3 regions of the Frigoribacterium sp. 2355 genome follow, and region 2 is predicted to be linked to each of the others. Evidence: predicted binding sites of a transcription regulator. Region 2 holds the regulator's gene; each other region holds the start of a gene.

Region 1 (6,777 bases), on a different contig from region 2:
GGCGACGCCACCGGCGAGCTTCGCGAGGCGCTCCTGGAGCTTCTCACGGTCGTAGTCGCTGTCGGTCGCCTCGATCTCGCTGCGGATCTGACGGACGCGGCCGGCGATCTGCTCGTCGTCGCCGGCACCCTCGACGATGGTCGTCTCGTCCTTGGTGATGATGACCTTGCGGGCACGGCCGAGCAGGTCGAGCGTCGCGTTCTCGAGCTTGAGACCGACCTCTTCGGCGATGACCTGACCACCGGTGAGGATGGCGATGTCCTGGAGCTGAGCCTTGCGACGGTCACCGAAGCCGGGGGCCTTGACGGCGACCGACTTGAAGATGCCGCGGATCTTGTTCACGACGAGCGTGGCCAGGGCCTCACCGTCGACGTCCTCCGCGATGATCAGCAGCTGCTTGCCCGACTGGATCACCTTGTCGACGATCGGCAGCAGGTCCTTGATGTTCGAGATCTTCGAGTTGACGATGAGCACGTAGGCGTCTTCGAAGACGGCCTCCTGACGCTCGGGGTCGGTGACGAAGTACTGCGACAGGTAGCCCTTGTCGAAGCGCATGCCCTCGGTGAGCTCGAGCTCGGTGCCGAAGGTGTTGCTCTCCTCGACGGTGACGACGCCCTCTTTGCCGACCTTGTCGATCGCCTCGGCGATGAGCGCACCGATGGTGGGGTCGGCGGCCGAGATCGAGGCCGTGGCAGCGATCTGCTCTTTGGTCTCGATGTCCTTCGCGTCGGCGAGCAGCTGGTCGGAGACGGCCTGGGCGGCCTTCTCGATGCCGCGCTTCAGCGAGATGGGGTCGGCACCGGCCGCGACGTTGCGCAGACCTTCGCGGACGAGGGCCTGGGCCAGCACCGTCGCGGTGGTCGTGCCGTCACCGGCGACGTCGTCGGTCTTCTTCGCGACCTCTTTGACGAGCTCGGCACCGATCTTCTCGAAGGGGTCGTCGAGCTCGATCTCTTTGGCGATGGAGACGCCGTCGTTCGTGATGGTGGGGGCGCCCCACTTCTTCTCGAGCACGACGTTGCGACCACGCGGGCCGAGCGTGACCTTCACCGCGTCGGCCAGGATGTTCAGGCCACGCTCGAGGCCACGACGGGCCTCTTCGTCAAAAGCAATGATCTTAGCCATGTGTGTTTTTCGTCCCTCCCGGACGTCATGAAGCAGAAGCATTGGCACTCACGTGTCGCGAGTGCCAGCAACGATTCTGGCACTCGCCCGATGAGAGTGCAAGTGACGTGACGGGGCCCGGACGCACGAGCACGCCGCCACGGTGGACCGTGACGGCGTGCGACGTGGGAGTGGGCGCGGCGAGGCGCTCCGGCGGGCCTCAGGCGAGCCGGACGGACTCCGCCTGCGGCCCCTTGTCGCCCGTGCCGACCTCGAACACGACGGCCTGGCCCTCTTCGAGCACCTTGTACCCGCTCATGTCGATGGCCGAGTAGTGCACGAAGACGTCCTGGCCGTCACCCTCGACGGTGATGAAGCCGTAGCCCTTCTCCGCGTTGAACCATTTCACGGTCCCGTTTGCCATGGTGTCGCTCCCCTTTTGCTGTGGTGGTACGGCGCGTGCGGTGCTGCAGGGCCGGGTCGTCGACGCAGCGACCTGCGAACCCGGACGGGACAGCGTCACTCGTGCAGAACACCAGGTCGGCGAGCCGTGAGGGGCGACCAATTCCAGATGGTAACCACGGGAAAAGCGGAAAAGCGCGCCCCGACCCAGAAACACCCGCAGAAAACGAGGATTTCACCGGTTATTAAACGTGGGCGTAACACGGGAGGTGCGGTGAGGGCCCGACGGGACCCGCGCCTCCTCGGATCGATGCCGCGGGAGCGGCGCCTTCAGGCGCTGTAGTCGGCCCCGAGGACGACGGTGACCGCTGCCCCGGGGAACGCCTCGGTGAGCTCGACGTCCGAGATGCCGAGCTGCTGGGCGAGCCCGAGCGCCACGGCCTCGTCGACGGCCGCCGAGTAGTAGACGGTCGACGTCGCGACGCGCTCGCTGGCGTTGCCCTGGGTGCCGACGACCCAGCCGGCGGTCTCGAGCCGCTCGGAGGCCGAACCCGCGAGCCCGGCCGTGGCGGTGCCGTTCAGGACGGTGATGGTCGTCACCGAGGGGTCGACCTGTGAGGGGTCGGTGAGGGGGGTGACCGACGGCGTGGCCGTCGGGGTCGGCGTGTCGCTCTCGGGAGCCCCGGCCTCGGCGGTGCTCGACGACGAGGGGTTGACGAACTGGAAGCTGTTGTTCGCGACGCCGAGGTAGACCACGCCGGCACCGACCAGGACGCCGACGGCCAGCGCGGCCCAGGCGAAGGCGATCCAGCCGCTGCCGGGGCGCTTCTCGGCCCGGTGGGCTCCGACCCGGTCGAGGTCGGCGGGGACGTCGTCGAACCGGTCTCGGTCGAATTTCGGCATGCGTGGTCTCTCGTGGGTCAGCGGGTCGGACCGAACGAACGGGTCGATCGGGCGTCGCGGCGGGCGACTCGCAGGCGCTGCAGGCGGCCGACGAGCATGGGTGCGTAGGCCAGTGCAGCGGGTCGGTCTATGAGCGAGTTGAGCAGTTGCTGGTAGCGGACGATCCCGAGGCCGAACTCGCGACGGACGGCGGCCTCCCGGGCACCGGCGGCGGCCGGGGCGTGCTGCTCGAAGTCCAGGACGGCACGGTCGAGCTCGGACAACGCGCTCGAGCGCACGTCGTCACCTGTCGCCTTCTCGTCCATCGTCGAGGCCCTCCCCTGGGTTCCGGGTCATCCTATGGGCGGCGCCCCGACCGATCGCGGAGGCCGGGGGCGTGGTCCGACAACCCGTCCACCCGCTCGGGGAACCGCCGGGTGTCGCGAGCTCCCGACCCGCGGTAAGGCAGTGAGGTGCAGCCGCGTGCCGTGGGCGTCCCCCACGCCCAGCACCCGGCCGTCGAGGGCGAGGGCCGCGAACGCGTCGTCGGGAGACACCCCCGTCGGCACCTCGGCGACCACGTCGCTCAGCAGGTCTCGTCGTTCGTACGAGATCCACCGCGCGCCCAGCCGGCCGACCTCGTCGACGAAGGCCTGACGTCGGCGACCCGGCAGGTAGACGAGCGTGCCCGTCGAGACGACGACGAGCGTGACGCCCGTCGGGGCCTCGGCCGCGAGCGGGGCGAGACCGTCGACGGCGTCCGCCGCCACGAGACGAGGAGGCGCGGTGCGGGCGAGCGCGACGGCCCGCCCCAGCAGGTCCCGCCGATCGGCGCGCTCGGGGGGCAGCAGCGTCGCGAGCCAGGCGACCTGGTCGGGGTCGCGGACGTCGACCGGGTCGAGGTCGATCCCCGCCCGCCAGACGATCTCGGGAAGCGGGGCCGTCGGCAGCTCCGCCTCGGACCGGGCCGCGCCCTCGACGACGACGTCGATCCCGAGCTGCACCGTGCTCGACGGATCGCCCCAGCTCCGGTCACCCGAGCGGTAGCCGTAGCGGTCGACACCGAGGCAGAGCCCGGCCGAGGCGCCGACCTCGATCAGGGCGATCGGGCCCGGCACGCGGGCCAGCGCGATCGACAGCGGCGCGCAGCGGCGCACGTCGTTGGTCTGGGTGAGCCGTCGGCCGAGTTCGGCCACGACGTCGTCGGAGCGGGCGAGCAGCCAGGGCCGCAGCACCGACCAGGGGCCGTGCGGCGCACCCAGCCACCGGCAGACCGCGAGGACGAGGACGGGCTGGCGCCGCGCCTCCTCGGCTCGATCGACGACGGCGAGCGCCGCCGGATCACCCGCGACGCCCTGCGCGAGTTCTGCCTGCGACGGCGACCCCTCGCGGTCGAAGGCGAGGGCCGCGGCCAGGAAGCGGTCGGAGGTGCGCACGAACAGGAGTCTGACAGCCCGGTGGGGGCCGGGGAATCGTGCACCGGTCGACCGTGTTGAATGAGGAGTCCCGACAAGCAAGGAGATCATCGTGGCGTACAAGATCGAGAAGACCGACGAGCAGTGGCGCGAAGAGCTCGACGCCGAGCAGTACTCCGTCCTGCGGGAGGCCGCCACCGAGCGCCCGTGGACGGGTGAGCTGCTCGACGAGAGCCGTGCCGGCGTCTACGCCTGTGCGGCGTGCAGCGCCGAACTGTTCAAGAGCGGCACCAAGTTCGACAGTGGCTGCGGCTGGCCCAGCTTCTACGAGTCGGTGAACCCGGACGCGGTCCAGCTGATCGAGGACAACTCGCTCGGCATGACCCGCACCGAGGTCCGGTGCGCGAACTGCGGTTCGCACCTCGGCCACGTGTTCCCCGACGGTTTCGGCACGCCGACCGGCGACCGTTACTGCATGAACAGCATCTCGCTCGACTTCAAGGCCGCCGAGTAGTGAGCGCCGTCGCCGACGCCGCCCGGCGTCGTCGGTCGCGGTCGAAGGTCACCGACGTCGCGCCGACGCACGAGCAGTTGCTCGACGCGGTGCGGTCGGCGGCGACGGTGGCGGACCACTCCGAGCTGAGGCCCTGGCGCCTGATCGAGTTCCGCGGGGACGACCGGCTCGTCGTGGGTCGGTCTCTGGCCGACGCGGGTGGGGCCGAGGGCCACGCCCGCGACAAGCTCACGCAGAAGGCGCTGCGGGCGCCGCTGATCGTCGCGGTGGTCGTCTCGCCCCGCGACAGCCGCAAGGTGCCCTACTGGGAGCAGGAATCGGTCGCCTCGGGCGTCGCGCACCTGCTGTCCCTCGTGCTCGACGACGAGGGCTGGGGCGTGTTCTGGCGCACGGGCGTCCTGACCCGGGCTCCCGAGGTGGCGGCTGCACACGGCCTGCGTGAGGGCGAGCAGTTGCTGGGCTGGCTCTACGTGGGCGGACGCGACGGTGACGACGCCAAGCCTCGCAAGCTGCTCGACCCCGAGCAGTTCGTCAGCACGCCGTAGCGGGTCGACCGCCCTCGGCGGCACCCGGTCGCGGGTGCCGCGCCGGTCACCAGGTCTTGTGGCTGTTGCCGATCACCGTGATGGGCAGCCAGAACGACCCGGTCATCAGGACGATGCCCCCGAAGAAGACGAAGGCGTTGGGCTCGCCCGAGCCGAACGAGTAGGCGAACAGGGCGAAGCTGACGAAGAGCATGGCGAGCGAACCGAGCGCGGTCAAGATCGTGGACAAGGGGGCTCCTCAGGTCGGTGCGTCCGGCGGGCGCGGTGCGCTGCCTCTACTTCACCACTTCTCGGCCTCGGAACGCCAATCCTGCACCGACCGCATGCACCACGCCGGGTGAGGAGGCGCGGGCTGGGTAAGATGGGCGAGCCTCGCCGGCCTGGCGCAATTGGTAGCGCATCCGACTTGTAATCGGAAGGTTACGGGTTCGAGTCCCGTGGCCGGCTCTGAGGGGACGTCAGTCGACGATGTCGCTGCTGACGAGCGTCTTCGGGCTCGAACTCGCCCGTCGTCGCCCGCGGGCGGGCACCGTCGACTCGAACCTCGTCTTGAGCTTCAGGGCCGGCGCCTCGATCAGGTGCCAGGACGCGACCGAGAGGGCCGCGGTCACGGCGACGACGATCACCAGGTTCACGGTGAGGCTCCGCACTCCGATCGTCGCGAAGACCATCTGCTGGACCGGGAACGCGTAGATGTACATCCCGTACGAGAAGTCACCGAAACGGGACGCCCGACGGATGATCGGCGAGGACGCGAGCCCGACGGCCAGCACGGCGTAGGGCAGGACGACCCACATCACGACGTGGCCGAGAGACGGTCGGACCGCTTCGACGACGGTGAGGGCGAACAGGCCGAGCAGTGCGGCGTCGAGCCGGAAGAGGTGACGCTCGAGGAGGAGCGCACAGAGCATGCCTCCGGCGAAGAAGACCCACGGCTCGGCCGCCGTCACGAGCAGGTAGAAGCCGAAGACGTTCTGGGCGGGCGTCGCGAAGAAGACGGCGGCGACGCAGGCGAGGCCGAAGACGACCACCACCGGGACGCGGGCCCGACGGGGGACCACCATCATCAACGGGACGAACAGGTAGCAGGAGAACTCGATGGGGAGCGTCCAGAGCGAACCGTTCACCACGTTCGGGTACGGGACGGTCGTGAACACGCCCGACAGACCGAAGACGGGTTGCAGGAAGAGGTTCCGGAGGTACAGCCACGTGTTCGGATCGGTGAAGTAGGCGTGCAGGTCGATGACTGTGAAGACGGGCCCGAGGACGAAGACCGAGAGCAGCACGGCGACGATCAGCGCCGGGAAGATGCGGAGCGACCGCGCGGCCAGGTAGCTCTTCCACTGCGGTCGTCGCAGCCAGCTCTTGGTGATCAGGTAGCCGCTGATGATGAAGAAGACGAAGACGCCGAGGGTGTGGATCGGCACGTCGAAGATGACCGGCGGGGCGACGGGTTTGCCCGAGAGCACGTACGAGTGCCCGAGGACGACCATCAGCGCACCGCCCAGGCGGATGGCGTCGAGGTTGTTCCGCCGGCGGGCCAGCTCGGTCGACGCGTCACTCACAGGACGAGCATAGTCATCGCCGAGGAGACCTCATGGACCGGTCCTCCGTTCAGCGATGTGCGTCGAAGAACGCGGTGACGGAGGCACCGTCGAAGTTCGACGCGTCGCCGTGCTCGCCCACCGTGGACGTGAAGACGCCCGACACCCGCTCGGTGCAGGACCGACCGTTCGCCTCGGCGTCGACGATGGTGTCGTCGGGAGACGCCCAGGTGGCCACCGGCACGTCCGGCCACGAGAGGGGCGAGAACCGAGCAGGCGGGTCGGTGCCGTGGACCGAGCGGATCTGCGCCCGGAGGCCGGGTTCCGAGATGGTCGACAGGTCGCAGACCGGATAGATCGCGACCCAGGCC
Region 2 (6,777 bases):
CGGGCACGACGGCCACGCTCAGCATCGAGGCCTACGGGCGCACGGTCGAGGCCCCGGTGCGCGTCGTCTACGTGATCGACGAACCGAAGCGCAAGGGTTTCGCGTACGGAACCCTCGACGGCCACCCCGAGAGCGGCGAAGAGTCCTGGATCGTCGACCAGACCGACGACGGTTCGGTCTGGCTCTCCATCCGGTCGTTCTCGAAGCCGTCGAGCGCGAAGTGGCGTCTCGTGGCACCGTTCCTGCGACGCACGCAGGCGCAGTACACGAAGCGGTACCTGCGGGCACTGAGCCTCAACGAGAAGGGCGAGCAGACCGACGAGGTCGTCGTCGTCGAGGACACCGAGGCCGGCGTCGGCGACCCCCGCGGTGACGAGCGCCCCCCGACCGGCCCGCGCGGCGACGCCGCGGGAACCGGCGCCTGACGGTGCCCGGAGCCCTTCCCCTCGGCGATCCCGCCCCCGTCGACGGACGCCTGCCCGAGACCGTCGCCGTCGGCGCGGACGACCGCAACTTCGGGGTCTACCTGCACGTCCCGTTCTGCCGCGTGCGCTGCGGGTACTGCGACTTCAACACCTACACGGGCGACGAGCTGCGTGGCGCTCGTCGTGACGACTACGCCGGGCAGGCCGTCACCGAGATCGAGCTCGGGGGCCGGGTGCTGCGCGAGGCGGGCCTCCCGCCGCGCCGCGCCTCCTCGGTGTTCTTCGGCGGAGGCACCCCGACGATGCTGCCCTCGGGCGACCTCACGTCGATGCTCCACGCGATGGTCGACACCTGGGGTCTCGAGCCCGGCGCCGAGGTGACGACCGAGGCGAACCCCGACTCGGTCGACGCCGCGTACCTGCAGCAGCTCGCCGACGCCGGCTTCACGCGCGTCAGCTTCGGCATGCAGTCGGCCGTCCCGAGCGTGCTCGCCACCCTCGAGCGCACGCACGACCCCGAGCGCATCCCGTTCGTGGTGCGCTGGGCCCGTGACGCCGGGCTCGACGTCAGCCTCGACCTCATCTACGGCACGCCCGGCGAGACCCTCGACGACTGGAGGCGTTCCCTGGACGTCGCCCTCGAGCAGGAGCCCGACCACCTCTCCGCGTACTCGCTGATCGTCGAGGACGGCACGAAGCTCGCCCGCCAGATCAAGCGGGGCGAGGTCCCGATGCCCGACGACGACACCGCGGCCGACATGTACGAGATCGCGGACGACCGGCTCGCCGGCGCGGGCTACGACTGGTACGAGGTCAGCAACTGGTCGCGTGGCGTCGAGCACCGTTCCCGCCACAACCTGGCGTACTGGCAGGGCCACGACTGGTGGGGCGTCGGCCCGGGCGCGCACAGTCACGTCGGTGGCGTCCGCTGGTGGAACGTCAAGCACCCCGCCGCCTACCAGCAGCGCATGGCCGCGGGCGAGTCGCCGGCCGCCGGGCGCGAGACCCTCGACCACGAGACCCGTCGGGTCGAGCGCGTCCTGCTCGGGGTGCGCATCCGAGAAGGGCTGCCCACCTCCGAGCTCGACGACGACGGACGCCGGGCCGTCGGTGGCCTCATCGCCGACGGCTGGGTCGAGGGGCGTCCGGCCCTGCAGGGTCGCGTCGTGCTCACGCGCGAGGGGCGGCTCATGGCCGACGCCGTCGTGCGGCGTCTGCTGCCCGACTGAGCGTCCCGATCGTCCTGATCGCCGCGGCGCCCCACGGTGGCGACCAGGAGGCGCGGGCCCGGAACGCAGGAGGCGCGGCTCCCGGGGGGAGTCGCGCCTCGCGTGGTGCCCGTCCGGGCCGGTCGACCGTCTACTTGACGAACTCGATGGTCAGCGGGTACTTGTACCACTCGCCCTTGTTGGCCGCGACGGCGGCGATGATCGAGAAGATGATCACGAGGATGCCGGCGACGAGGGCGAGCACCCCTCCGATGACGATGATCGACAGGATCGCCGAGATCACGTAGACGATGGCCATCGTGATCTGGAAGTTCAGCGCGGTCCTGGTGTGCTCCCGGATGAACGGGCCGCGGTCCTTCAACACGAGGTAGCCGACGAGGGCGGGGACGAACGCGAAGAGGATCCCGCCGAGGTGGATGAGCGTCGACCAGAGCTTCTCGTCCTCGGGGCGCATCGGCTGGACGGGCTGCGGCTGGTAGCCGGGCTGCTGGCCGAAGCCGGGGCCGGACTGCTGGCCCTGGCCGGGCTGACCCTGGCCGGGCAGACCCTGCCCGTACGGCTGGCCGGGCTGACCGTTCTGGCCGGGCTGGCCGTTCTGCGGGCCGTTCGGCTGGGCGGGAGGGTTCTCGGTCATGGCTGCACCTGTTCGTGAGTGTCCTGCGGATGTCCCCGCCACCCTAGGGCAGCCGGGTGCGGCCCGAGTAGGCCTCGCGACGGAGGTGTCGTACGATTGGCAGTCCGGCACGTCGAGTGCCAGGCCCGGTCGCCCGGCGTGCGGACGACGCGGGGGACGTCGAGCGAAGAGAGGTGCGTCATGGTCTCCGAACGCGGTCTCGAAGTGCTTCGCGTCATCGTGCACGACTACGTCGCGTCCCGCGAGCCGGTCGGGTCGAAGTCCATCGTCGAGCGACACCAGTTCGGCGTCTCGGCGGCGACCATCCGCAACGACATGGCGCTGCTCGAAGAAGAAGAGCTCATCGCGGCACCGCACACCTCGTCGGGACGCGTGCCGACCGACAAGGGCTACCGGCTCTTCGTCAACCAGCTCGCCGACCTGCGCCCGCTCAGCGCGGCCCAGCGGCAGGCCATCGAGACGTTCCTGGGCGACTCCACCGACCTCGACGAGGTGCTCGGTCGGACGGTCCGGCTCCTGTCGCAACTCACCAACCAGGTGGCCCTGGTGCAGTACCCCACCTTCTCCCGGGCCCGCGTGCGTCACGTCGAGCTGGTCAGCCTGGGCGACGGTCGCGTCATGACGGTGCTGATCACCGACAGCGGCCAGGTCGAGCAGCGGGTCGTCGACATCCGCACCGCCGTCGACGAGTCCTTCCTGTCCGAGTTGCGGGCCGCCATCAACGCCGCGGTCGGCGGTCGGCCCCTGGGTGAGGCCTCCACCGCCCTCACCGACCTGCCGGCGCGGTTCCGTCCCGACCTCGCGGCGGTCGTCGGCGTGGTCGTCGCGAGTCTCACCGAGCAAATCGCCGCCGGACGTCAGGACCGCCTCGTCATGGCCGGTGCGGCGAACCTGGTGCGCACGGGCGACGACTTCAGCGGCGACCTCTTCCCCGTGCTCGAGGCGATCGAAGAGCAGGTGGCCCTCTTGCGGCTCTTCGGCGAGATGCAACTCGACGCCGTCGACGTGGCCGCGAGCATCGGCCGCGAGAACGCGTCGTTCGGGTTGTCCCAGGCGTCCGTGCTGGCCAGCGGGTACTCGACGCAGGGCAGCGAGATCGCGAGGCTCGGCGTGCTCGGGCCCATGCGCATGGACTACTCGACCAACATGGCGGCGGTCCGTGCCGTCGCGCGGTACCTGTCGTCGCTGCTCACCGAGCGGTAGCCGACCACCACGGCCCCGGCCGTGCCACGACCCCCATCCCCGTCCCGGTCCGCCGGGCCCGGCCCCGCCGGGAAGACCACCACACCACACCAGAGGCAGACGAGAACCAGTGGCAGATCATTACGACGTCCTCGGAGTCGACCGTCAGGCGACCCCGGAAGAGATCAAGAAGGCGTACCGCAAGCTCGCCCGCGAGCTTCACCCCGACGTCAATCCCAGCCCCGACGCGTCCGAACGGTTCAAGGACGTCACGCACGCCTACGACGTGCTCAGCGACCCGCAGCAGCGCGAACGCTACGACCTCGGCCCCCAGCCCGGCTTCGGTGGCGGCGGCGGAGGCGGGGCCGCCGGCTTCGGCGACATCTTCGACGCGTTCTTCGGCGGCGGTGGCCAGGGCCAGCGTCAGGGTCCGCGGTCCCGGCGGGAACGCGGGCAGGACGCGCTCCTGCGCCTCGAGGTCGACCTCGAGGACATCGTCTTCGGCACGCAGCGCGACATCGAGGTCGACACGGCCGTCCTCTGCGACACGTGCAGCGGCTCGTGCTGCGCACCCGGCACCTCGCCCCAGACCTGCGACATCTGCGGGGGCTCCGGACAGATCCAGCGCACCGTGCGCTCGCTGCTCGGCAACGTCATGACGTCGAGCCCGTGCGGGACCTGCCGTGGTTACGGCACCGTCATCCCCAATCCCTGCCCCACGTGCCAGGGCCAGGGTCGCGTCCGGGCCCGACGTTCGATCCCCATCGACATCCCCGCGGGCGTCGACACCGGACTCCGGCTCCAGCTGCCCGGTCAGGGCGAGGTCGGCCAGGCCGGTGGCCCGAACGGCGACCTGTACCTCGAGGTCAAGGTGCGTCACCACGACACCTACAGCCGCAACGGCGACGACCTGCTGGCCACGCTCGAGGTGCAGATGGCCGACGCCATCCTCGGCACGTCGACGACGCTCACCGGGCTCGACGGCGAGATCGAGGTCGAGATCAAGCCCGGCACCCAGAGCGCCGACATCCTCACCGTGAAGGACCGCGGCATCACCAGACTGCGCGGCACGGGTCGCGGCGACCTCAAGATCGGCGTCCAGGTGGTCACCCCGACCAAGCTCAGCCACAAGGAGCGCGAGCTGATCGAGAAGTTCGCCTCGGGTCGCCGCTCCCCGGCGCCCGAGCTGTCGCACTTCCAGCAGGGTCTCTTCGGCAAGTTGCGCGACCGCTTCCTGAACTTCTGATCGTGGCGCACTTCTACCTGGTCGACGAGCTGGTCGCCGCCGAGGTCGGCTCGAGCGTCGAGCTGACCGGTTCCGAGGCCCGACACGCGGTCACGGTCAGCCGGGTGCGGGTGGGCGAGCCGCTGACCCTCGGCAACGGACGGGGGCTGGTGGTCCAGGGCGAGGTGTCCGAGGCGGCCCCCGAACGGCTGGTGCTGCTCGCGACCCGGGTCGTCCGGCACGAACCGCCGACGACGCGGCTGGTCCTCGCCCAGGCGCTGGCCAAGGGCGACCGCGACGAACTCGCCGTGCAGGCCGCGACCGAGCTCGGCGTCGACGAGATCGTCCCGTGGGCCGCGGCGCGCAGCATCTCCCGCTGGGAGGGCCCCAAGGTCGCCAAGGGCCTCACCCGCTGGTCGTCGATCGTGCGCGAGGCGACCAAGCAGTCGATCCGTCCCTGGTCGCCCGAGGTCTCGGGGCTCGCGACGACGCGGCAGCTGGCCGAGCGCGCCTCCCGCGATCTCGTCCTCGTGCTCGAGCCGTCGGCCGAGCAGGCGCTCACGGCGGTCGACCTGACCGCAGGAGGCGCGGTGCCCGACCGCGTCGTCGTGGTCGTCGGTCCCGAGGGCGGGGTGTCGCCCGCCGAGCTGCACCAGCTCGCCGAGGCGGGTGCCCGCGCGGTGCGCCTCGGGGACGCCGTCCTGCGGACCTCCACGGCCGGTCCCGCCGCGCTGTCCGTGCTGAGCGCGCGACTCGGTCGCTGGTGACCTCGACGCCCCCCGGGGCCGTGTCGGCGGTCGTCGCTACGATGGGCAGCATGTCCGAGACCTCCGACGAGCCCACCGTCTTCAGCCGCATCGTCGCGCGCGAGATCCCCGCCGACATCGTCTTCGAGAGCGACGCGGTCATCGCCTTCCGCGACATCGCGCCCCGGGCGCCGGTCCACCTGCTCGTGGTGCCCAAGACCCAGGCGTACCGCGACGTCGTCGAACTCGCCGCGGGCGACCCGGCATTGCTCGCCGAACTGGTGGCGACCGCGTCCCGGCTCGCGGCCGACCCGGCAGCGTTCGGGGAACACTCCGGGTCCGAGTTCCGTTTGATCTTCAACACCGGCGCATCCGCCGGGCAGACCGTGTTCCACGTGCACGCCCATGTGCTCGGTGGACCCCTGGAGGAAGGCACCCTTGCCCACTAGCGACACGAACGCCACCGGCCCCTCGACACCGACGACGGGTGACGACGTCCGTCGCGTCGACGTGACCGTCGACGGCGTCGCCATGGTCCAGCTCCTGGGCCCGCAAGACCGCCTGCTGCGTGCGGTCGAGAAGCAGTACCCCGACGTCCGCGTGCTCGTCCGCGGCAACGAGGTCACCCTCGAGGGGCCCTCGTCGGCCGTCGGCAGGGCCGAGGGCCTCGTCGACGAGCTCGTCTCGATGGTCCGCGGCGGTCACGACCTCGGCCCGGCCGACGTCGCGACGTCGGCCCGTCTGCTCGACTCGGGGCAGGGCAGCCCGTCCGAGGTCTTCGGGCAGCCGATCGTCACCAGCCGCGGCAAGGGGGTCCGGGCGAAGACTCGGGGCCAGAAGGACTACGTCGACGCGATCGACCAGCACACCATCACCTTCGGCATCGGCCCGGCCGGCACCGGCAAGACCTACCTGGCGATGGCCAAGGCCGTCCAGGCGTTGCAGCGCCGCGAGGTCCAGCGCATCATCCTGACGCGCCCCGCGGTCGAGGCCGGCGAGCGGTTGGGCTTCCTCCCCGGCACGCTGACCGACAAGATCGATCCGTACCTCCGGCCGCTCTACGACGCCCTGAACGAGATGATGGACCCCGAGATCGTGCCCAAGCTGCTCGCGGCCGGCACCGTCGAGGTCGCCCCTCTCGCGTACATGCGCGGTCGAACCCTCAACGACGCGTTCGTCGTGCTCGACGAGGCGCAGAACACCACGCCCGAGCAGATGAAGATGTTCCTCACCCGTCTCGGATTCGGCTCGCGCATGGTCGTGACGGGCGACGTCACCCAGGTCGACCTGCCCACCGGCGCCAGCGGCCTCCAGCTCGTCACGACGGTGCTCGACG
Region 3 (6,777 bases), on a different contig from region 2:
CTCAGGGCCAGCAGTCGGGGTACGGCCAGCCTCAGGGCTACGGCCAACAGCCCCAGGGGCAGCAGCCCTCCGGGCAGTCCGGTGCGCCGTACGGTCAGCAGCCGTTCGGCCAGCAGGGTCAGCCCGTCGGTCAGTACGGTCAGCAGCCCTACGGCCAGCAGGGCCAGCCCGTCGGACAGTACGGTCAGCAGCCCTACGGCCAGCAGGGCCAGCCCGGCGGAGCGTACGGCCAGCAGGGCCAGCCCGGCGGAGCGTACGGCCAGCAGGCCTACGGCTCGCCCTACCCGCCGTACGCCTCGGCCGGCGCCGCACAGCCCCCGCGCCTCCTCAGCCTCCTGGCGATGATCGGCTCGATCGCCGGTCTCGTGCTCGCGCCCTTCACCTTCGGGCTCTCGATCGTGGCGTCCATCGCGGGCATCGTGCTCGGGCACCTGGGCATGTCGCGTGAGCGTCACGCGAGGGGGTTCTGGCTCACCGGGCTCATCGTCGGCTACGCCGGCGTCGTGCTCATCGTGATCGGCTGGATCGCCTTCGGCCTCTTCATCGCCGGCTTCTCGTCGGGTTCCGACTACTACGGCGGGTACTGAGCCCGGCCCCACCTCGGTGGGGCACGAGTGGGCAGGAGGCGTCGCCGCAGGGGCGAGAAGCGTCTCCTGCCCACTCGCGCGTCACCACGAGGGCGCGACGGCAGGGGTCGGGCAGCAGCGAGACCCGCCGCTCTCGCGTCCCGCCCGGCGTCAGACCAGGCGCTCGCAGAGCAGGGCGGTGTGCCGCCCCGCGACCCGGGTGAGGACGAGGGTCGCCGACCCGGTCCCCTGCAACGAGAGTCGCTTGCGGAACGTCGCGGGGTCGACGTCGACTCCGCGCTTCTTGATCTCGAGTCGCCCGATGCCCCGGGCCCGCAGCTCGCGCTTCAGCGTCCGCTCGTCGAGCGGGAACGTCTCGAGCACGCGGAATCCCTGTGCGAAGGGGGTCTCGACCCGCGCCTCCGTCGTCAACCAGGCGATGTCGCGACTGATCATCCGGGCGTCGATCGAGCGGGCCAGGTCGCCGATGAGGCGTGCCCGGATCACGGCGCCGTCCGGTTCGTAGAGGTACTCGCCGAGGTCGCCCGGGTCGACGTCGTCCGAGTCGGCGGCGGCCGTCAGCTCCGACGCCCCGGAGGCGCCGATCACCAGGGCGGACCGGCCCACTCCCGGCCGCGCGAGCGGCCCGAACCACACGCCCACCTCGACCACGTCGCGGTCGACCGAGATCCACTGGCATTCGGCGTCCGTCGGCAGCAGCTCGCGGTCGACGCCCGGACCGAGCTTGACCCCGGTGGGCAGGCGGTCGGCGAAGCCGAAGGCGACGTCGAGGCCGGGGGACCAGTCGGCCGGATCGGCGAGGCGCTTGGTGGCGGTGTGGCCGGACGTCCGTCGCGCCGGGTCGAGGAAGACCCCCTCGACGCCTGCGAGGTCGGTCGTGGCGGCGTCCCCCTGTTCGACCCGTGACGACGGCCACGGCGCGAGGTTGTACGAGGCGACGGCCGCGGTCACCTCGTCGCGGTCGACGGCGAGCACGTCGAGGTCGAGTGCGGCGAAGGCCAGGGCGTCGCCCCCGATGCCGCAGCCCAGGTCGGCGACGCTGCCGATCCCCGCCGCAGCGTAGCGTCCGGCGTGGCGGGCGGCGACCGGGAGGCGCGTGGCCTGTTCGAGGCCCGCCTCGGTGAACAGCATGCGGCTCGCGAACTCGCCGAACTTGGCCACCGCCCGGCCGCGGAGCCGGGCCTGCGTGAGCACCGCCGACACGAGGGCGGGGGAATGGCCTTGCTTGCGCAACGCGGCCACCGTGCCGACGACGTCGTCACCGGAGGCGCCGCCCGCCGGCAGCGAGTCGAGCAGCCGCAGCCCCTCAGGCGAGAGGACTTCGAGCAGCTCGGAGGAATCCATGTCGTCCAGTGTGACGCACGCGGGCAGACGCGTTGGCACTCGGATTGACCGAGTGCCAGTCTCGTCCTACAGTTGTTCTGGCACTCGCCCCCGGCAAGTGCCAGCCCCCATGTTTTCGTAGCACCGAGAAAGAAGAGGTCACCCGTGTCGGTCAGCATCAAGCCGCTCGAAGATCGCATCGTCATTCGTCAGGTCGAAGCCGAGCAGACCACTGCTTCGGGTCTCGTGATCCCCGACACCGCCAAGGAGAAGCCCCAAGAGGGTGAAGTGGTGGCGGTCGGCCCGGGCCGCATCGACGACAACGGCAACCGCGTGCCGCTCGACGTCGCCACCGGCGACAAGGTCATCTACAGCAAGTACGGCGGAACCGAGGTGAAGTACGGCGGAGAAGACCTCCTCGTGCTCTCGGCTCGCGACGTCCTGGCGGTCATCGTCCGCTAGCACCACGGCACGGCTCCGGCCGTGCTCCGCGACCCCGGTCGCCGTCCCGAAGGCCCCTGCTCCGGCAGGGGCCTTCGCCGTGTCGGCACCATGCCGGCCGACGATGGTCCGTCCCCAGGCGTCGTCGTCCGTCGATCGATCCACGGTGGCAGGAGTGGCCGTTCCGGCGGCGGGCGCAGCCACCTAGAGTCGCCTGGTGACCTCGACCCGCGCCTCCTCGTCCCCCTCCGCCCCGACCTCGGGGCTCGGCGTCGACGGGGCCGGCGGGGCGGGCCTCGCCTACGCCCTGGGGGCCTACGGGCTCTGGGGCGTCCTGCCGGTGTACTTCCTGCTGCTGGCCCCGGCCGGCCCGTTCGAGATCGTCGCCTGGCGGGTGCTCTTCTCGCTCGTCTTCTGCGCGGTGCTGCTCGTCGTGACGGGGGCGCTGCGCTCGTTCCTGGCCCTGCTGCGACAGCCGCGCCTGGTGGCCACCATGGGGGTGGCCGGCGCATTCATCGTCGTGAACTGGACGGTCTTCATCTCGGCGACGCTCAGCGGGCACGTGGTCGAGGCGGCGCTCGGGTACTTCATCAACCCGATCGTCACCGTCCTGCTCGGCGTGGTCGTGCTGCGCGAGCGTCTCCGCACGACCCAGTGGGTGGCCGTCGGGCTGAGCGCCGTCGCCGTCCTCGTGATCGCCGTCGGGGCGGGCCGGCCGCCGTTCATCTCGCTCGTCCTCGCGTTCTCGTTCGGGCTCTACGGCCTGGTCAAGAAGCAGGTCGGCGGTCGGGTCGACGCGGTCGGCGGGCTCACGCTCGAGACCCTCTGGATCGCCCCCTTCGCGGCCGTGACCCTGATCGTGCTGCACGTGACGGGCCTCGGCGGCGGCGTCGTGCTCGGCACCGTGAGCGTCGGGCACACCCTCGCCACGATCGGCACGGGCGTGATCACGGCCGTGCCCCTGCTGCTCTTCGCCTCGGCGACGCGTCGGTTGCCCCTGACGACCGTGGGGTTGACCCAGTACGTCGCTCCCGTGCTGCAGTTCGTCGTGGGTGTCGTCGTGCTCGGCGAGCACATGTCGACCGCGCGGTGGGTCGGCTTCGCCATCGTCTGGGTCGCGTCGATCGTGCTGACCGTCGACATGGTCCGTGCGGGGCGACGATCACGCCGGCCCCTCGCCGTGGCCCCGACCGCCTAGAAGCGACCATCCCTCGCAAAGTCACGAATGGCTAACGAAACGTCACTTTGACGTCGAGAACACACGCCAGAAACATTCGACCCCTAGTTTCGGACCAATCGCGGCAGGTTCGACCGCCACCGGTCGGGCTGCACTGCCGCTGTCCACGAAAGGGTTCCACGGATGATCCGATCCAGCACCGCCCTCCGAGCACTGGCTCTCGCCGGCGCAGCCTCCGTGCTGCTCGCTGCCTGTTCGACGGCATCTCCCTCTGACGACGCCTCGTCGTCGTCGTCGGCCAAGGCCGATCCCGCCGCCAAGTGCGAGGTCGGGACGCCCAGCACCGATCCCTTCGCGATCGGCACCATGCTGCCGCTGACCGGAACCCTGGCCTACCTCGGCCCGCCCGCCATCGCGGGCGCCAACCTGGCCATCAGCGACATCAACGCCGCCGGCGGCGTGCTCGACCAGCCGGCCGAGATCTCGACCAGCACCGACTCGGGCGACAGCAACGACATGACCGTGTCGAGCAACGCCGCGACGCAGCTGATCGACGCCAAGGTGCCCGTCGTGCTCGGTGCCGAGTCGTCGAGCGTCACGCTCAACGTGGTCGACCAGCTCACCAGCAACTGCATCATCGAGATCTCGCCCGCCAACACGGCGAGCTCGCTCAGCGGCTACTCGTCCTACTACTACCGCACCGCTCCGCCGGACTCGGTGCAGGGCTCGGCGCTCGGCCAGCAGATCACGGCCGACGGCAACGCCAACGTCGCGTTCCTCGTCTTCAACGACACCTACGGCACGGGTCTGCGCGACTCGACGCAGAAGTCGATCGAGAGCTCGGGCGGCACCGTCGTCTACGGCGGCACCGGCAAGGGCGAAGAGTTCCCTCCCGGTCAGACCACCTTCTCGTCCGAGGTGTCGGCGGCCATCGCCGCCGAGCCCGACGCGATCGTCATCCTGGCCTTCGACGAGACCAAGTCGATCGTGCCCGAGCTGAAGAGCCAGGGCTGGGACATGAGCAAGGTCTACATGTCCGACGGCAACACGGCCGACTACAGCGCCGACTTCGAGCCCGGCACCCTCGCGGGCGCCAAGGGCACGATCCCCGGTGCCGACGCGAGCGCCGACTTCAAGTCGAAGCTCGTGGCCGGCTACAAGGCGAGCGAGGGCGGCGACCTGGCCGACTTCTCGTACGCGGCCGAGTCGTACGACGCCGTCATCCTGACCGCTCTCGCGGCACAGGCCGGTGGCGGCACCGACGCCGGGACGATCCAGGCCAACATGGCCGCGGTCTCCGGAGCGGACGGCGGCACCGAGTGCACGACGTACGCGGACTGCAAGACCGCGCTCGACGCCGGTGACGACATCCACTACACCGGCCCCTCGGGCATCGGAGCGTTCAACGACAACAACGACCCGTCGTCCGCCTCGATCGGCGTCTACACGTTCGACGCCGACAACAAGCCCGTCTACCAGACCGGCATCGAGGGCAAGGTCGAATAACGGCACCTCGCACCACCCAGGGCCCGGCGCGAGTCATCGTGCCGGGCCCTTCGGCGTGCCGAGGAGGTGCCGTGTCGGGTCTCGGCCCCGGCCCCGGCCCCGCACCTGTCCGCCCCGCCCCACACCTCGTCACACCGCGTTTCGTGCACCGCACCGCGTCGAGACGGGGTGCGCTGCACGAAACGCGGTGTGCACGACGGCACGTCCCGGCGCCAAGGCCCTTCTGCGTGCCGGGGAGGCGCGGAGGCGGGCCGCAGGACGGTCGCGACGTCCGCGCCCTCCGGGGCCGCGCCTCCTCGTCCCCTGGCCCACCGGGCGTGGCGTCGCACTCCCTCCGCACCGCGTTTCGTGCACCGCACCGCGTCGAGACCGGGTGCGCTGCACGAAAGGCGGCGCGCAGCACCCGCGTCCCCGACGCCGGCGCCCGACGCCGGCGCCCGACGCCGGCGCCCGACGCCGGCGCCCGACGCCGGCGCCCGACGCCGGCGCCCGGTGCCGGACGCACGCACGAGGCCCCGACCACGCCGGGGCGTGATCGGGGCCTCAGGGCGCCACCGGGGGCGTCAGGACGCGTCGACGTCCTTCGCCAGGGTGCCGAGGTAGAGCTCGATGACCTTGGGGTCGTCGGCCAGCTCGCGGCCGGTGCCCGAGTAGGCGTTGCGGCCCTGGTCGAGGACGTAGCCGCGGTCGCAGATCTGCAGGCAGCGGCGGGCGTTCTGTTCGACCATGATCACCGAGACGCCCGCCTTGTTGATGCGGCGGGTGCGGATGAACGTCTCGTCCTGGCGCACGGGCGACAGGCCGGCGGACGGCTCGTCGAGCAGCAGCACCTTCGGGTCCATCATCAGGGCCCTGGCCATGGCGACGGACTGCCGTTCGCCGCCCGAGAGCGAGCCGGCACGCTGGCCGCGACGGTCGGCGAGCACCGGGAACAGGTCGTAGATGACCTCGAGGCGTTCGGCGAACTTCTTGGGCCGCAGGAACATGCCCATCTGCAGGTTCTCCTCGATGGTGAGCGAGGGGAACACGTTGTTGGTCTGCGGGACGAAGCCGACGCCCGCCTCGACCAGCTTGTTGGCCTTGAGGTTCGTGATGTCGGTGCCGCCGAGCGTGACCGATCCCGAGTGGATCTTGACCTGGCCGAAGAGCGCCTTGAGAAGCGTCGACTTGCCGGCGCCGTTCGGGCCGATGATGCCGATCAGTTCGCCGGGGTAGCAGACGAGGTCGCACCCGTTGAGGATGTTGACGCCGGGCAGGTAGCCCGCGACGAGGTCCGTCGCGTTCATCACCGGCTCGACGCCCGCGAACTTCTCGGTGCCCGGGTGCTTGGCCGCGGTGGTGGCGCCCGCGCCGTCCTGTGCCGTGCTCATCGCTTGTCTCCGCTCTGCCGTCCGTCGGACAGCTGGTCGTCGGCCGCGTTCGTGGCCTGCGGGGTCGAGGGGTCGGGGTGGCCGGGCAGGTCGCGTCCGGCGACGCCGCCCGTCGACGAGGAGGCGCTGGTCGCCTCGGCCGCGCGGGCCGCGTCCTCGCGTGCCACCTCTTCTTCGAGCTGTTCGAGGGTGGCGTCGTCGAGCAGCGAGTCGTCGCCCAGGTCGGTGTCGTGGTGCGCACCCAGGTAGGCGTCGATGACGGCCTGGTCGTCCATGACCGTGTCGGCCGGGCCCTCGGCCACGATGCGTCCCTCGGCCATGACGATCACCCAGTCCGAGATGTGGCGGACCATGTGCATGTCGTGCTCGACGA

The links. The regulator HrcA, encoded in region 2, represses chaperone genes, less so after heat shock. The targets are predictions, from matches to a motif close to TTNGCACTCGNNNNNNNCGAGTGCNAA.
Region 1: a site for HrcA is predicted at 1,167-1,193, ahead of groL (chaperonin GroEL). Genes of this name have one in related genera too.
Region 3: a site for HrcA is predicted at 1,964-1,990, ahead of groES (co-chaperone GroES). Genes of this name have one in related genera too.

The regions. Positions count from the first base shown of each region.
Region 1 covers NZ_JBSSDL010000010.1:41,756-48,532, reverse strand. Annotated here, with positions in the region: gene groL (chaperonin GroEL) at 1-1,125, opposite strand, end outside; gene ACVJ1F_RS12025 (cold-shock protein) at 1,325-1,528, opposite strand; gene ACVJ1F_RS12020 (LytR C-terminal domain-containing protein) at 1,837-2,409, opposite strand; gene ACVJ1F_RS12015 (DUF3263 domain-containing protein) at 2,427-2,714, opposite strand; gene ACVJ1F_RS12010 (DUF2332 family protein) at 2,742-3,824, opposite strand; gene msrB (peptide-methionine (R)-S-oxide reductase MsrB) at 3,916-4,317, shown strand; gene ACVJ1F_RS12000 (nitroreductase family protein) at 4,317-4,862, shown strand; gene ACVJ1F_RS11995 (hypothetical protein) at 4,909-5,091, opposite strand; tRNA gene ACVJ1F_RS11990 (tRNA-Thr) at 5,237-5,309, shown strand; gene ACVJ1F_RS11985 (acyltransferase family protein) at 5,321-6,427, opposite strand; gene ACVJ1F_RS11980 (serine aminopeptidase domain-containing protein) at 6,477-6,777, opposite strand, start outside.
Region 2 covers NZ_JBSSDL010000001.1:408,899-415,675, reverse strand. Annotated here, with positions in the region: gene ACVJ1F_RS01965 (DUF1990 family protein) at 1-425, shown strand, start outside; gene hemW (radical SAM family heme chaperone HemW) at 428-1,654, shown strand; gene ACVJ1F_RS01955 (DUF4870 domain-containing protein) at 1,785-2,288, opposite strand; gene hrcA (heat-inducible transcriptional repressor HrcA) at 2,469-3,491, shown strand; gene dnaJ (molecular chaperone DnaJ) at 3,601-4,716, shown strand; gene ACVJ1F_RS01940 (16S rRNA (uracil(1498)-N(3))-methyltransferase) at 4,719-5,462, shown strand; gene ACVJ1F_RS01935 (histidine triad nucleotide-binding protein) at 5,513-5,890, shown strand; gene ACVJ1F_RS01930 (PhoH family protein) at 5,880-6,777, shown strand, end outside.
Region 3 covers NZ_JBSSDL010000006.1:146,277-153,053, forward strand. Annotated here, with positions in the region: gene ACVJ1F_RS09590 (DUF4190 domain-containing protein) at 1-587, shown strand, start outside; gene ACVJ1F_RS09595 (THUMP-like domain-containing protein) at 738-1,931, opposite strand; gene groES (co-chaperone GroES) at 2,076-2,372, shown strand; gene rarD (EamA family transporter RarD) at 2,569-3,549, shown strand; gene ACVJ1F_RS09610 (ABC transporter substrate-binding protein) at 3,712-5,034, shown strand; gene ACVJ1F_RS09615 (ABC transporter ATP-binding protein) at 5,598-6,320, opposite strand; gene ACVJ1F_RS09620 (ABC transporter ATP-binding protein) at 6,401-6,777, opposite strand, start outside.